DNA from 3 places in the Klebsiella sp. WP3-W18-ESBL-02 genome. Region 3 is predicted to be linked to each of the others. Evidence: predicted binding sites of a transcription regulator. Region 3 holds the regulator's gene; each other region holds the start of a gene.

What was found. The regulator Fur, encoded in region 3, represses iron uptake genes when iron is present. The targets are predictions, from matches to a motif close to ATAATAATGAGAACNACTATCAA.
Region 1: the regulator Fur is predicted to act here: its motif matches at 1,817-1,839, upstream of H7R56_RS07195 (Nramp family divalent metal transporter).
Region 2: the regulator Fur is predicted to act here: its motif matches at 2,321-2,343, upstream of fhuF (siderophore-iron reductase FhuF).

Annotation. Positions count from the first base shown of each region.
Region 1 covers NZ_AP021972.1:1,501,594-1,505,837, reverse strand. The annotation lists gene H7R56_RS07200 (BglG family transcription antiterminator) at 1-450, opposite strand, end outside; gene H7R56_RS07195 (Nramp family divalent metal transporter) at 541-1,776, opposite strand; gene nupC (nucleoside permease NupC) at 2,111-3,313, shown strand; gene H7R56_RS07185 (sensor domain-containing phosphodiesterase) at 3,349-4,244, opposite strand, start outside.
Region 2 covers NZ_AP021972.1:4,388,965-4,393,208, reverse strand. The annotation lists gene H7R56_RS21180 (PTS sugar transporter subunit IIC) at 135-1,478, shown strand; gene fhuF (siderophore-iron reductase FhuF) at 1,514-2,302, opposite strand; gene H7R56_RS21170 (GGDEF domain-containing protein) at 2,405-3,469, opposite strand; gene H7R56_RS21165 (DUF1435 domain-containing protein) at 3,695-3,934, shown strand; tRNA gene H7R56_RS21160 (tRNA-Leu) at 3,970-4,056, opposite strand; tRNA gene H7R56_RS21155 (tRNA-Leu) at 4,094-4,180, opposite strand; tRNA gene H7R56_RS21150 (tRNA-Leu) at 4,208-4,244, opposite strand, start outside.
Region 3 covers NZ_AP021972.1:3,562,938-3,567,181, forward strand. The annotation lists gene ybfF (esterase) at 1-610, shown strand, start outside; gene ybfE (LexA regulated protein) at 740-1,033, shown strand; gene fldA (flavodoxin FldA) at 1,184-1,714, shown strand; gene fur (ferric iron uptake transcriptional regulator) at 2,007-2,459, shown strand; gene chiQ (ChiQ/YbfN family lipoprotein) at 2,581-2,919, opposite strand; gene chiP (chitoporin ChiP) at 2,970-4,244, opposite strand, start outside.

The DNA.
Region 1 (4,244 bases), 2.1 Mb from region 3:
GCGAAATTCGTCGCCCACCAGCTGTGAACCTTTGCGCGGAATGCTCAGCAGCGTTAGCCCGCTCTCCTGTACCCGGCTGAGCATCAGCGGGTTATCGTTTTTCACCGTCCCTGCGCTAACGTTGAATTTTTTATAGTACTCGTTTTTATTGACGACATCGTTCAGACACAGCGCAACGAAAAGATCCTGGACTCGCTCCTCGCCGGTGGTGAGATAGCGGTTAAAACGTACGCGCTGTAAAAACTGAATATACTCGCTGTAACCAATACGGGTGGTAATGAATGGATTATCAAGGTGAATCTGAACCTCTTCCGGCAGCAGTTCATTCAGCTCTTTCATGGTGCGTTTGAGCGTGGAGAGGGTTTTGCCAAAGCGTAGCACCGCGCGATCGACCGCCAGCGGGCTGTTATCCTGCAGATATTTTAAAAAGGAGAGATCAAAAGAGTTCATTAGCGTTCGCTGCTGTTTGGCGCAAAGCCCAGCTTAGCGAAAAAACCGCTGGCAAACCGTGACCTGTAGCGGGTCACGGTAAGCGGAACGTTAATTAAACAGTGTGCCTATCAGCAGCCAGCCGTTGAGCGCCACCACGACGGCCACAATGGCCCAGCCAATGCGCTTAATCCAGCGGGTATTCACCAGTTCCCCCATCAGCTTGCCGTCGCTGGTAAAAATCAGCAGCGGCACCAGTGCCAGCGCAATACCGAAACTGAGCAGTACCTGACTCATCACCAGAATTCGCGTCGGGTCCAGCCCCATCAGGATGACGATAAACGAAGGTAACATGGTGATGGTCCGTCGGAACCACAGGGGGATGTGGAAGCGAATAAAGCCCTGCATGACAACCTGTCCGGCCAGCGTGCCCACGACCGTAGACGATAAGCCGGCGGCAATCAGGCTAAGACCAAAAATCGTTGCCGCCGCGTGACTCAGCAGGGGTTCCAGCGTTAAATAGGCCTGATCGAGATCGGTAATACCGGTATGCCCGTGGAAGTGGAACGCCGCCGCAGCGGTGGCCATCATCGCCAGATTGACGAAACCAGCGATGGTCATAGCGATGGCAACATCCCAGCGCGTGGCCTGGTAGCGCTCTTTGGCGGTGCCGCCGTGCAGATGCTGAGTCAGCGAGGAATGCAAATAAATCACGTGCGGCATGATGGTCGCCCCCAGCACGCCCGCCGCCAGGTAGACCGCCTCGCCGTTCGGCAGCGATGGCAGAATCATGCCTTTGGCCAGCGGCCCCAGCGCGGGCTGAGAGAAAATCAGCTCCACAATATACGCCGCTGCGACGAACAGCAGCAGACCACCAATCACTTTTTCCAGCGGTTTTTGCCCGCGACGCTGCAGCATCAGAATCAGGAAGGTGGCGATACCGGTCAATACCGCGCCTTGTAAAAGAGAAATGCCGAGGATCAGCTTAAAGCCGATCGCAGCGCCGATAAATTCGGCCAGATCGGTCGCCATGGCGATAATTTCCGCCTGTACCCAGTAAAACCACACGACCGGACGCGGATAATGGTCACGAATCTGCTCTGCGAGGTTTTTGCCGGTCGCAATGCCAAGCTTCGCTGACAGCACCTGAATCAGCATCGCCATCAGGTTTGCCCAGACCACCACCCACAGCAGCTGGTAGCCGAAGCTGGCGCCCGCCTGAATATTGGTCGCAAAATTACCCGGATCGATATAGCCGATCGCGGCAATAAATGCCGGCCCCATCAGCGCGAGTCGCATACGGCGCGCGGTGCGACAACGATTTGTTTCAATCCGACTGTTTGTCATTCTCTGCCTCAAAAACATAGCCTTTGCTATGTTTTAAGCTAACACAATGAGAATGATTATCAAGTTCATTTGGGAAGGTGATAATGATTACTCTGATAGCCGGAACCAATAGCCAGACTGGAGGTTAGGAAGGTTTGGTATACGCTTTACAAGAGAGTAGTACAACATGGAAACTTTTCATACATTTACTTAACATCACAAAAATGCATGGTTGATCACTAATTTTGAGTTTGCTCACAGGTTCTGAATATAGTGAGAGACAGATCTCGTTTTATTTAACTGTGTTACATAGAATGTGCACGAAAATTTAACCCGCCTCATGTTTGGAGCAAATATGGACCGCGTCTTGCATTTTATTCTCGCGCTCGTGGTGGTTGGGATTCTGGCCCTGCTGGTCAGTTCCAACCGCAAACAGATTCGCATTCGTTACGTTATCCAGCTACTGGTCATTGAAGTGCTGCTGGCATGGTTCTTCCTGAACTCCGATATCGGTCTGGGTTTTGTAAGAGGCTTCTCCGAGATGTTCGAAAAACTTCTCGGCTTTGCTAACGAAGGGACCAACTTCGTCTTTGGTAGCATGAACGACAAAGGTCTGGCGTTCTTCTTCCTGAAGGTCCTGTGCCCTATCGTCTTCATCTCCGCGCTGATCGGTATTCTGCAGCATATCCGCATCCTGCCGATTATCATTCGCGCCATTGGTACCGTGCTGTCTAAAGTCAACGGTATGGGCAAACTGGAGTCGTTCAACGCCGTCAGCTCTCTGATTCTGGGCCAGTCTGAAAACTTCATCGCCTATAAAGACATCCTGGGTAAAATGTCCCGCAACCGCATGTACACCATGGCGGCCACGGCGATGTCTACCGTTTCCATGTCTATCGTTGGCGCCTACATGACCATGCTGGAGCCGAAGTATGTTGTTGCGGCGCTGGTACTGAACATGTTCAGCACCTTTATCGTACTGTCGCTGATCAACCCGTACCGCGTGGATGCCAGCGAAGAAAACATTCAGATGTCCAACCTGCACGAAGGCCAGAGCTTCTTCGAAATGCTGGGTGAATACATTCTGGCAGGCTTCAAAGTTGCGATTATCGTTGCTGCTATGCTGATCGGCTTCATCGCCCTGATCGCCGCCCTGAACGCCCTGTTCGCGACCGTCACCGGTTGGTTCGGCTACAGCATCTCCTTCCAGGGTATTCTGGGCTACATCTTCTATCCGGTTGCCTGGATCATGGGTGTACCGGCTAGCGAATCCCTGCAGGTCGGCAGCATTATGGCCACCAAGCTGGTATCCAACGAATTCGTTGCGATGATGGATCTGCAGAAAATTGCCGCAGACCTCTCTCCGCGCGCGGTGGGCATCATCTCCGTCTTCCTGGTGTCCTTCGCCAACTTCTCTTCCATCGGTATCATTGCGGGTGCGATTAAAGGCCTGAACGAAGAGCAGGGCAACGTGGTGTCCCGCTTCGGCCTGAAGCTGGTTTACGGTTCTACGCTGGTGAGCGTGCTGTCTGCTTCTATCGCCGCGCTGGTGCTGTAACGCGACGCTTGAGCATCACAGGGCCTGTAACGTTGTTACAGGCCTTTTTTTTTGTTTTCAAGCTGCCACAGCGGGCGAGGTTTATCAATCAGGTACCCCTGCATGTAGTGCACGCCAAGGCGCGACAGCAGCGCTTGCTGCTCTTCTGTTTCCACATACTCTGCCACCACCGACAGATTGCGCACCTTCGCCAGCTCGCAAATAGAACGGATGATCATTGCGTCCATCGGGTTATTCAGAACATCACGCACGAAGCAGCCGTCAATCTTGATGATATCGGCTTCCAGACGCTTCAGGCGTTCATAGTTGGCGTAGCCGGTGCCGAAGTCATCAATCGCAATCAGGCAACCAAACTGGCGCAGCTGCTGGATGTTGGCCACGCTAACGTCAGAATTAGAGAAAGCCTGCTCTTCGGTAATCTCAATAATGATGCGCTTCACGTCGACGCGATAGCGGCGGAACAGCGCGATGATTTCAGCCGCGCTGCCCTTCTGCATAAGCGTGTAGGGCATCAAATTTACCGAGAAGCTCATTCCCGGAAGATCGTCGAGCGAGCTGAACAAATACTCGAGCACCTGCATATCAAAGCGCTTGCTGAGGTTGAACTGGGCCAGCACGGGAATAAACTTATCCGGCGTCACAACCCCGCTGGCGTCGACGAGACGGCTTAAAATTTCGTAATACCCTTCCCCCGACGGCTTTCTGATCGGCTGGGCGTAGAGGACAAAGCCGCCCCAGTCCAGCGCGTTTTTAACCCGATTCAACAACACCACCCGTTCGCTATTCTGATCGAAGGCTTCAACGTGGCCGTTATCCAGCTTCAGTATTTGGTTTCCCTCATCGGCCTGCTCCACCAGCCAGCTCAGCTGGCCCAGCAGATGGTGCAAGTTTTTATCCCGGGGATGCACCGGCGACCAGGAAATGGCGTACT
Region 2 (4,244 bases), 830 kb from region 3:
ATGAACGGTATCCCTATGAACAATATGCCAGGCGCGTTACGCGGCTGTTACAAAGCGTTCACGGTTAGCCCAGTCGTATGTCGGCAAAATCGTTGTTGCTGTGCTTACGTCTAAAGCCTGTCAGGAGGGCTGCTATGTCTGCTAATCACGCTGCATTTAATCTGATCTTTCGTTTTGTAGAAAACTACGTCAGTCCCGTTGCTGGTCGTATTTCATCCCAGCGCCACGTCATGGCTATCCGTGACGGTTTTATTTCCGCTATGCCTTTTATGATTGTGGGATCGTTTCTACTGGTGTTTGCCTATCCGCCGTTCTCGCCGGACACCACCTGGGGGTTTGCCCGCGCGTGGCTAGACCTGGCAAAAGAGTTTGAGGGCCGGATTCTGACGCCGTTTGATATGACGATGGGCATCATGTCCATCTACATCTGCGCCGCTATCTCCTACAACTTAGGCAAACATTACGAAAAAACCAACCAGCTCGATCCGTTTATGTGCTCGATGCTGTCGATCATGGCGTTCCTGCTGGTTGCCGCGCCGAAAACGGAAGGCCATCTGCCGGTCGATAGCCTCGGTGGTACCGGGATCTTCACGGCTATTCTGGTCGCCGTATACTGCGTAGAGATGATGCGTTTTCTGAAGGTTCGCAACATCGGGATCCGTTTGCCGGATCAGGTCCCGCCGATGATCAAAAACTCCTTCGACCTGCTGATTCCAGTGCTGGCGGTCGTACTGACGCTTTACCCGCTGAGCCTGTTCATTCAGAGCCAGTTTGACATGCTGATCCCGCAGGCGATCATGTCGCTGTTTAAACCGCTCGTTTCCGCGGCTGACTCCTTACCGGCTATATTGCTGGCGGTATTGATTGGCCACCTGCTGTGGTTTGCGGGGATCCACGGTGCGGCTATCGTGTCCGGTATGCTGCAAATGTTCTGGCTGACCAACCTCGGCCTGAACCAAACTGCGCTAGCGCAGGGGGCACCGCTGCCGCACATCTTTATGGAAGCATTCTGGACCTTCTTCGTGGTGGTGGGCGGCTCGGGGGCGACCATGGGACTGGTGTTCTGCTACCTGCGCAGCCGCTCGGCGCACCTGCGCTCCATCGGCCGTCTGAGCGTGGTGCCAAGCCTGTTCAACATTAACGAACCGGTTATTTTCGGAACACCAATCGTCATGAACCCGGTGTTCTTTATTCCGTTCCTGTTGGCGCCGATGGTGAACGCCGTTCTGGCCTGGGCGGCAATGAAACTGGATCTGATCGGTCGAGTGATCTCCGTCGTGCCGTGGACTGCCCCGGCACCGATCGGCGGCGCATGGGCGCTTGGCTGGGATTTCCGTGCGGCGATTCTGGTGGTGCTGCTGGCCTGTGTGTCGGCCATCATCTACTACCCGTTCTTCAAAGTGTATGAAAAACAGCTGTTAGCACAGGAAGAAGAAGAAGCGCAGCGTGCGGAGGAAGAGAGCCAGCAGGTTGCCTGATAGGCAGTGAAACGACGGGGCATTCGCCCCGTCGGTTAGTTAAGCGTGCAGTCACCGCACTGCTTGACGTCCGGCAGGCGGTAGCGCTGGCAGCAGGTGCGTCGCACCAGGCGACCGTCCCTTTCAACCACAGTACGCCACAGCGGGTTATCGCGGCCGTCGGCGAGCGTCCTGGTCAGGAAATAGCGCTGACGCAGGAGACTAACCTGTTCTTCCCCAAGCAGCGCGATCATCTCACCTAGATACCAGTTAATTAAATAGCCGGTATTACTCCAGATAAGTCTGCCGTTAATCTCGCCGGTGGCTTCCAGCGCGTTCACAACCGGTATTAATCCTTCAGTGACTAAACTGTCCAACCGCCGATCCCACGGCATGTTGCTGACCCGTTGGTCGCAATGTACGTCGGCCCAGAAGCAGGCCGCACGGCCAGTCTCGTGAAACTCAACCAGGAAATGCTCCGGTGAAACGGAAATCGCAGATGATTCGGTCAGCAGTGCCAGCATCAGCGGCGGCACCATCAGGCCGATATACCACTGTGCCCACAGCGAAATCAGCGGCTTGTTTTCGCGCGGCTGCATCGGCTGGTTGCGATAGATGTGATCGGAGTAGATGGCCAGCAGTGAGGTCAATTCGGTAGGCCGGGTCCATTCGGCTAGCGTTTTAGCGTTGCCCGGGGCGCTCTCGTTAAGTCGAAACATTTCCAGCATATGCGGGCGATATTCGGCAATTTTGGCACGTACTGATTCCGCAAGCGCATTTTCCCGTGGAGGGAGCGGCGTGCGCCAGATGAGGTCATCAGCGATCGGTGCGGAACGATAGGCCATAGGATTAACGAGATAAAAATATAAATGATAATGATTAGCAATCGTAGCTATAGATAAAAGTGAGCGCAAGCGATTTGTCGCCTGCACCCATTTTTTGTGAACTCAGGCTGCGGGGAGCTGTTCGCTGGTTAGCGCGTTGTTGCGCCCCATGTTTTTGGCTTCATACAGCGCTTTATCCGCTCTCTGGATAGCGGCGTCGATATTGTTATCTTCCAGCGGCGCGACGCCGATGCTGACGGTGACATGTGTTGCGACGGCGGCATTAAACATATGTGGAATTTTGAGATCGTAGACATGCTGGCGAATCCGTTCTGCCGTTTGCATGGCGTTGGTGATGTCGCACTGCGGCAGCAGCACCATAAACTCTTCGCCGCCGAAGCGGGTCACAATATCCCGAGAACGTACGGCGTTACGAATGGCGGCGGAGACGCGCATCAGGGCCTGGTCGCCCATCATATGGCCGTAATGGTCGTTGTAGGCCTTGAAATGGTCGATATCCAGCAGCAGGACCGAGTGCTGAGCGGGGCCGAGCGCTTTGAGCGAATCCAGGCGAAACTGAAAGCCACGACGGTTATACAGGCCGGTCAACGGGTCGAGCATGCTCAGGCCGTTGAGCGTTTCACGCTCTTCCAGCAGCTTATACATCAGCCCTTGCGCAAATTTGTCGTTGCGCCGCTGGATGACGTGTTGAATCGCAATACCGATTAACGGTAGGGCAAAACAATAGGCCATACGCCACCACTCGGTGGTATTGCTGGTAAACAGGCAAACAATAAATGTGGGGAGTGAATGCAGCGCAAACGCGACAATATTATTGGAAAAAGCAATGGTGCCAACAAATAACACGCTAAATAGCGCAACCAGCTGAAAATTGTCATTTATTGTCGGCAACGCAAAAGTTTTACTTAAAATATGCCAGCCCCATAAACAGCCGAATATCGCCGAAACCATGGGTAGGTTCAGCTTTATCCGGGCGTAGCGCCAGTTCCACAACAGCATCACGCTGCTGCCCACCGCAATCAGCATCGCTGGCAGAGGAAATATATTTACATCATATATCGGGCTGAACACCGAGAGCGTCGATGAAATCAGGTTCAGAAACAAAAACAGCCGGAACGTGAGCTGATATTTTTGCGCACGCAGCGTGCGCCATGATTGTACGGTCATTGTTTGAAGTTGTAGTCAGCCTTAAATAAATAAACGCATTAAAAACAGAATAATGCAGTAGGAATAGCGCAATTTCTTTATATGCGACATGCTGATTTTTTATACAACTTAACACCATATAATATGCATGTCATTAATGATTATGAAACCTTAGCGCAAGTGCAGACAAATAACAAAAAACATCATATGATATTGGTAATCATTATCATTTGAGTGGGTCGGATCATGTTGCAAAAAACGTTAGGTAGCGGCTGGGGCGTTCTGATTCCGGGCGCTGTACTGGCACTGCTGAGTACCCTGGGGCTCTCAACTGACGTCTGGCGCGGGGTCATTGTGTGTGGACTGCTGTTGAGCAGCGCTATGATCTGGCATCGTCGGCTGCGACACTTCGTCCTGTTACCGTCTTGCATTGCGTTAATGGGCGGTATTGTGCTGATTGCGATGAATGTAAAGCTGATGGAATAGACAGGAAGGAAACACGAAGAAGAGAGCGAGAAAACTGGTGCGAGGGGGGGGACTCGAACCCCCACATCCGTAAGGACACTAACACCTGAAGCTAGCGCGTCTACCAATTCCGCCACCTTCGCACAGATTGTCTCGTTACTTTTTTTTATATCGCCTCGTTGGTGCGAGGGGGGGGACTCGAACCCCCACATCCGTAAGGACACTAACACCTGAAGCTAGCGCGTCTACCAATTCCGCCACCTTCGCACAGTGCGAGCGATATAACGTGGATTATGGTGCGAGGGGGGGGACTCGAACCCCCACATCCGAA
Region 3 (4,244 bases):
CCACGGATTGTCTCCTCGCGCCGACGAGATGAACTATCCGGCCATGGCGCAGGATCTGCTGGATACCCTGGACGCCAACCAGATTGAAAAAGCCACGCTGATTGGCCATTCCATGGGTGGTAAAGCCGTCATGGCGATGACCGCGCTGGCTCCGGAGCGGATTGACCGCCTGGTCGCGATCGATATTGCGCCGGTGGACTACCACGTGCGCCGTCACGATGAGATTTTTGCCGCCATTAACGCCGTCACCAGCGCCGGAGTTGCCACTCGCCAACAAGCGGCAACGGTCATGCGCGAGTATTTGCATCAAGAGGGCGTCATTCAATTCCTGCTGAAGTCGTTCGTTGACGGCGGTTGGCGCTTTAACGTACCGGTGCTGTGGGAACAATACCCGCATATCGTGGGCTGGGAGGCCATTCCGGCCTGGGATCATCCGGCACTGTTTATTCCCGGCGGCAACTCGCCGTACGTTACGGAAGCCTACCGCGCCGATCTGCTCGCCCAGTTCCCGCAGGCCAGAGCGCACGTCATTGCCGGTGCAGGACACTGGGTGCACGCGGAAAAACCGGATGCGGTACTGCGTGCCATCCGCCGCTACCTCGCAGAGTGATTAAAAATGCATCGACCGCGCGTCAGAATGGCCGTGGTCGTTGGCGTGCGGGCCCCACTGTTGTATGATTGCGCGCTGTCTGCATCGGGCACCGCCCGGTAGCTTGTTTCCCCGAAGTCACTCTGAACCATGGCAAAAGAACAAACGGACCGTACGACATTAGATTTGTTCGCAAATGAGCGTCGGCCGGGAAGACCCAAAACCAATCCGCTTTCGCGTGACGAACAGCTCCGCATTAATAAGCGCAATCAGCTCAAACGCGATAAAGTTCGCGGGCTTAAGCGCGTCGAGCTCAAACTGAACAGCGACGCCGTTGATGCGCTTAACGAGCTGGCAACTGCCCGTGACATGAGCCGTAGCGAACTCATCGAAGAAATTCTGATGAGCCAGTTAGCCCTGTTGCACGGACAGGGGAACGTCTGAAAAATCCCCCAGAACACACTTTCATGTAGCAGAGTGTGCAGTCCGGCACGATAGCTGTTTCCGCACGCTTCTCTGTTCTGCTATGATTGCCCTTATCTGTGGGCAATAAGCCACCACCATATCATTAAGTTTCAAGAGGTTATTTTACTCATGGCAATCGTTGGCATCTTCTTCGGTAGCGACACCGGGAACACCGAAAATATCGCAAAAATGATTCAAAAACAGCTTGGTAAAGATGTCGCAGACGTTCACGACATTGCCAAGAGCAGCAAAGAAGACCTGGCGGGCTACGATATCCTGCTGCTGGGTATCCCGACCTGGTACTACGGTGAAGCACAGTGCGACTGGGATGATTTCTTCCCATCACTGGAAGAAGTGGACTTCAACGGTAAGCTGGTTGCGCTGTTCGGCTGCGGCGATCAGGAAGATTATGCGGAATACTTCTGCGATGCGCTGGGCACCATCCGTGACATCATTGAACCAAACGGCGCCACCATCGTCGGCCACTGGCCGACCGCGGGCTACCATTTTGAAGCCTCTAAAGGTCTGGCCGATGACGACCACTTTGTCGGTCTGGCCATTGACGAAGATCGTCAGCCGGAGCTGACCGCAGAGCGCGTTGAAAAATGGGTTAAACAGGTCGCGGAAGAACTGCACCTGGACGAAATTAAAAACGCCTGATGATAATGAGGCGCAATTATGAAATTGCGCCTCATTAATAGGTAAAAGCAATCAAAATAATAGCTACATTTTTTTAACTTTTTAGCGCATACCTGTACAATATCTTCTGATTTAGCGCGGTCTCATCGGGAGTTTGTCGATGAAGCCTCGTTTTTGAAAGCTTAGTTTACCCAAGTCTTGCTGTTTTCATTTCAATAGGGTCATTCTATAATGAGACGCATTAAAACGGGTGAATTCTCTGTGATACTTTCGCTGATGGAAGTTAATCGTTTAGCAACAGGACAGATTCCGCATGACTGACAATAATACCGCATTAAAGAAGGCTGGCCTGAAAGTCACACTTCCACGGTTAAAGATCCTGGAAGTGCTTCAGGGGCCGGACAACCACCATGTCAGTGCGGAAGACTTATACAAACGCCTGATCGACATGGGTGAAGAAATTGGTCTGGCGACGGTTTACCGCGTCCTGAACCAGTTTGACGATGCTGGCATCGTTACCCGTCATAACTTTGAAGGCGGCAAATCCGTTTTCGAACTGACCCAGCAGCATCACCACGATCACCTGATCTGCCTTGATTGCGGGAAAGTGATCGAGTTTAGCGATGATTCCATTGAAGCTCGCCAGCGTGAAATCGCCGCGAAGCACGGTATTCGCCTGACTAACCATAGTCTTTATCTGTACGGCCACTGCGCTGAAGGCGACTGCCGTGAAGATGAACACGCTCACGACGCCGTAGAAAAATAACGCGTCGTCTTCGTTAAAAACCAGCGCTATCCGCTGGTTTTTTTTCGCCTGCCGTCAGATATTGGCCATAAAAAAACCGCTGCAAGCAGCGGTTTTTTCAGTTATTAGCGTGGCGGAATATTTATTTTTGCGCAGGAGTATTGTTGCTGCGAATTTCCTGCCACATTTTATCGCATTTGGCTTTTACCGCCTGGTCGTTACCGGTACGGGTTGCCTGAATGCACTGCTGATAATCCAGCACGCGCACGCTTTCCTGGTTAGCAAACTGCTGGTGCTGCTTCTCTTGTTTCAGCACGTTCAGCACGCTTTGGCAGGCTTCGATTTTATCCGGATTACCCTGCGCGGTGTTGATACAGGCGCTGTAGGCATCCTTCAGCTTGCTGTCTTCTTTTGGCGCTGGCGGCTGAACACAGGCGGTCAGCCCTGCGGCCATCAGAGCAACCATAATCAGTTTTTTCATACGATGAGCCTCTTAGCGGCGGCAGAGGTCTCCCCCTGCCGCATCATGCATCAGAAAATAGTGAACGGAGCGATAACCATGAATTTCACGTCGCGCTCATCCTGGAAGATGTTGCCGTAACCACCGCCCCAGCTCGGGATATCGGAGTGGTTGTCATACTGAGTGAAGTGCAGTTTGAAGAGCGTACCCTTCGCGCGGCCTTCCTGTACGGTGTACATCGCATCCAGACTGTATGCAGACTCTCTGATAGTGTTGTTTTTGTTGTAGTAAGCATCCGGGTTGCTCTGCCAGGTCGCTGGCTTCGCATCCCATGCATAAACATAGGAAGCCCCTACTGCCCAGCCCGGCAGGTTCCAGTTCTTCAGGTCATACATGGTACCGAAGAAGACCGCCTTTTCGCCGTTGGCGTTGAAGTCAGAACGGTTATCCCACCAGATATCCAGACGACCGTTGGACGATGCGTAGGTCGGGGTCATACGTTGCAGGAAGTAACCCTGCTGACCGTCGGCCTTAACCCAGGTCCCTTCCAGGCGGAAGTCAAAGACTTCGTTCAGCTTGTAGCCGAATGTCAGCGCCTGCAGCCAGGCGGTGCCATCATAGATATCGTTTACGCTGCCGTCGTTAACCTTGTCGCGCGTACCGTAGAACTGGTAGCTGGTGGTCAGCGGGCCGCCAGGAATATCAAACTTGTAGCTGGCTTTGGCGAAGTACTGATCAACATACCCTTCCGCCTGACCGAATGCCGCTTCCAGCACCAGGTTGTTTTTGAAATCATATTTCGCGCCAACGGAGTGCAGATAATCAACCTTGGTCTTCTTATCGGCCTGATAGAAGTCGTCCATCTCCAGGTGCCACGGCGCTTTATACTCGTTGGTCCACATGTACGAGAAGCTCAGCGCACCGTTGTCGCCGTAGTCGAAATTCGCCCCGGCTTCAGCACCCTGATAGGTACCCGGCATAAAGCTCCAGTGCGGCGCCAGCAGGGTTTGACCGGTTGGCTGAATGTAACCGGCACGTGCCCAGGTTGGGCCCAGTTTAAATTTAGCTGCCGCTTTATACAGGCTGATACCGCTCTTATCGCCGCTGTAATCTTCGCTGTAACCTTTGTTTTTCGACGAGAAGGCAATTTCGTTCGGGTGGCCACTTTCGCTGCTTTCCGCCATTTCAATTGCGGTAAACGCCGCAATATCAATACCGAACATGTCAGCCGCATAGCCAGACTGGAAATCAAGGTTAGCGTTCCAGGTGGAGTGGGAAAGGTTGGTTTTATATTTGTCGTGGTCGGTCACATCTTTACGGTCACGTTCACGCTGCCAGTAATAGAC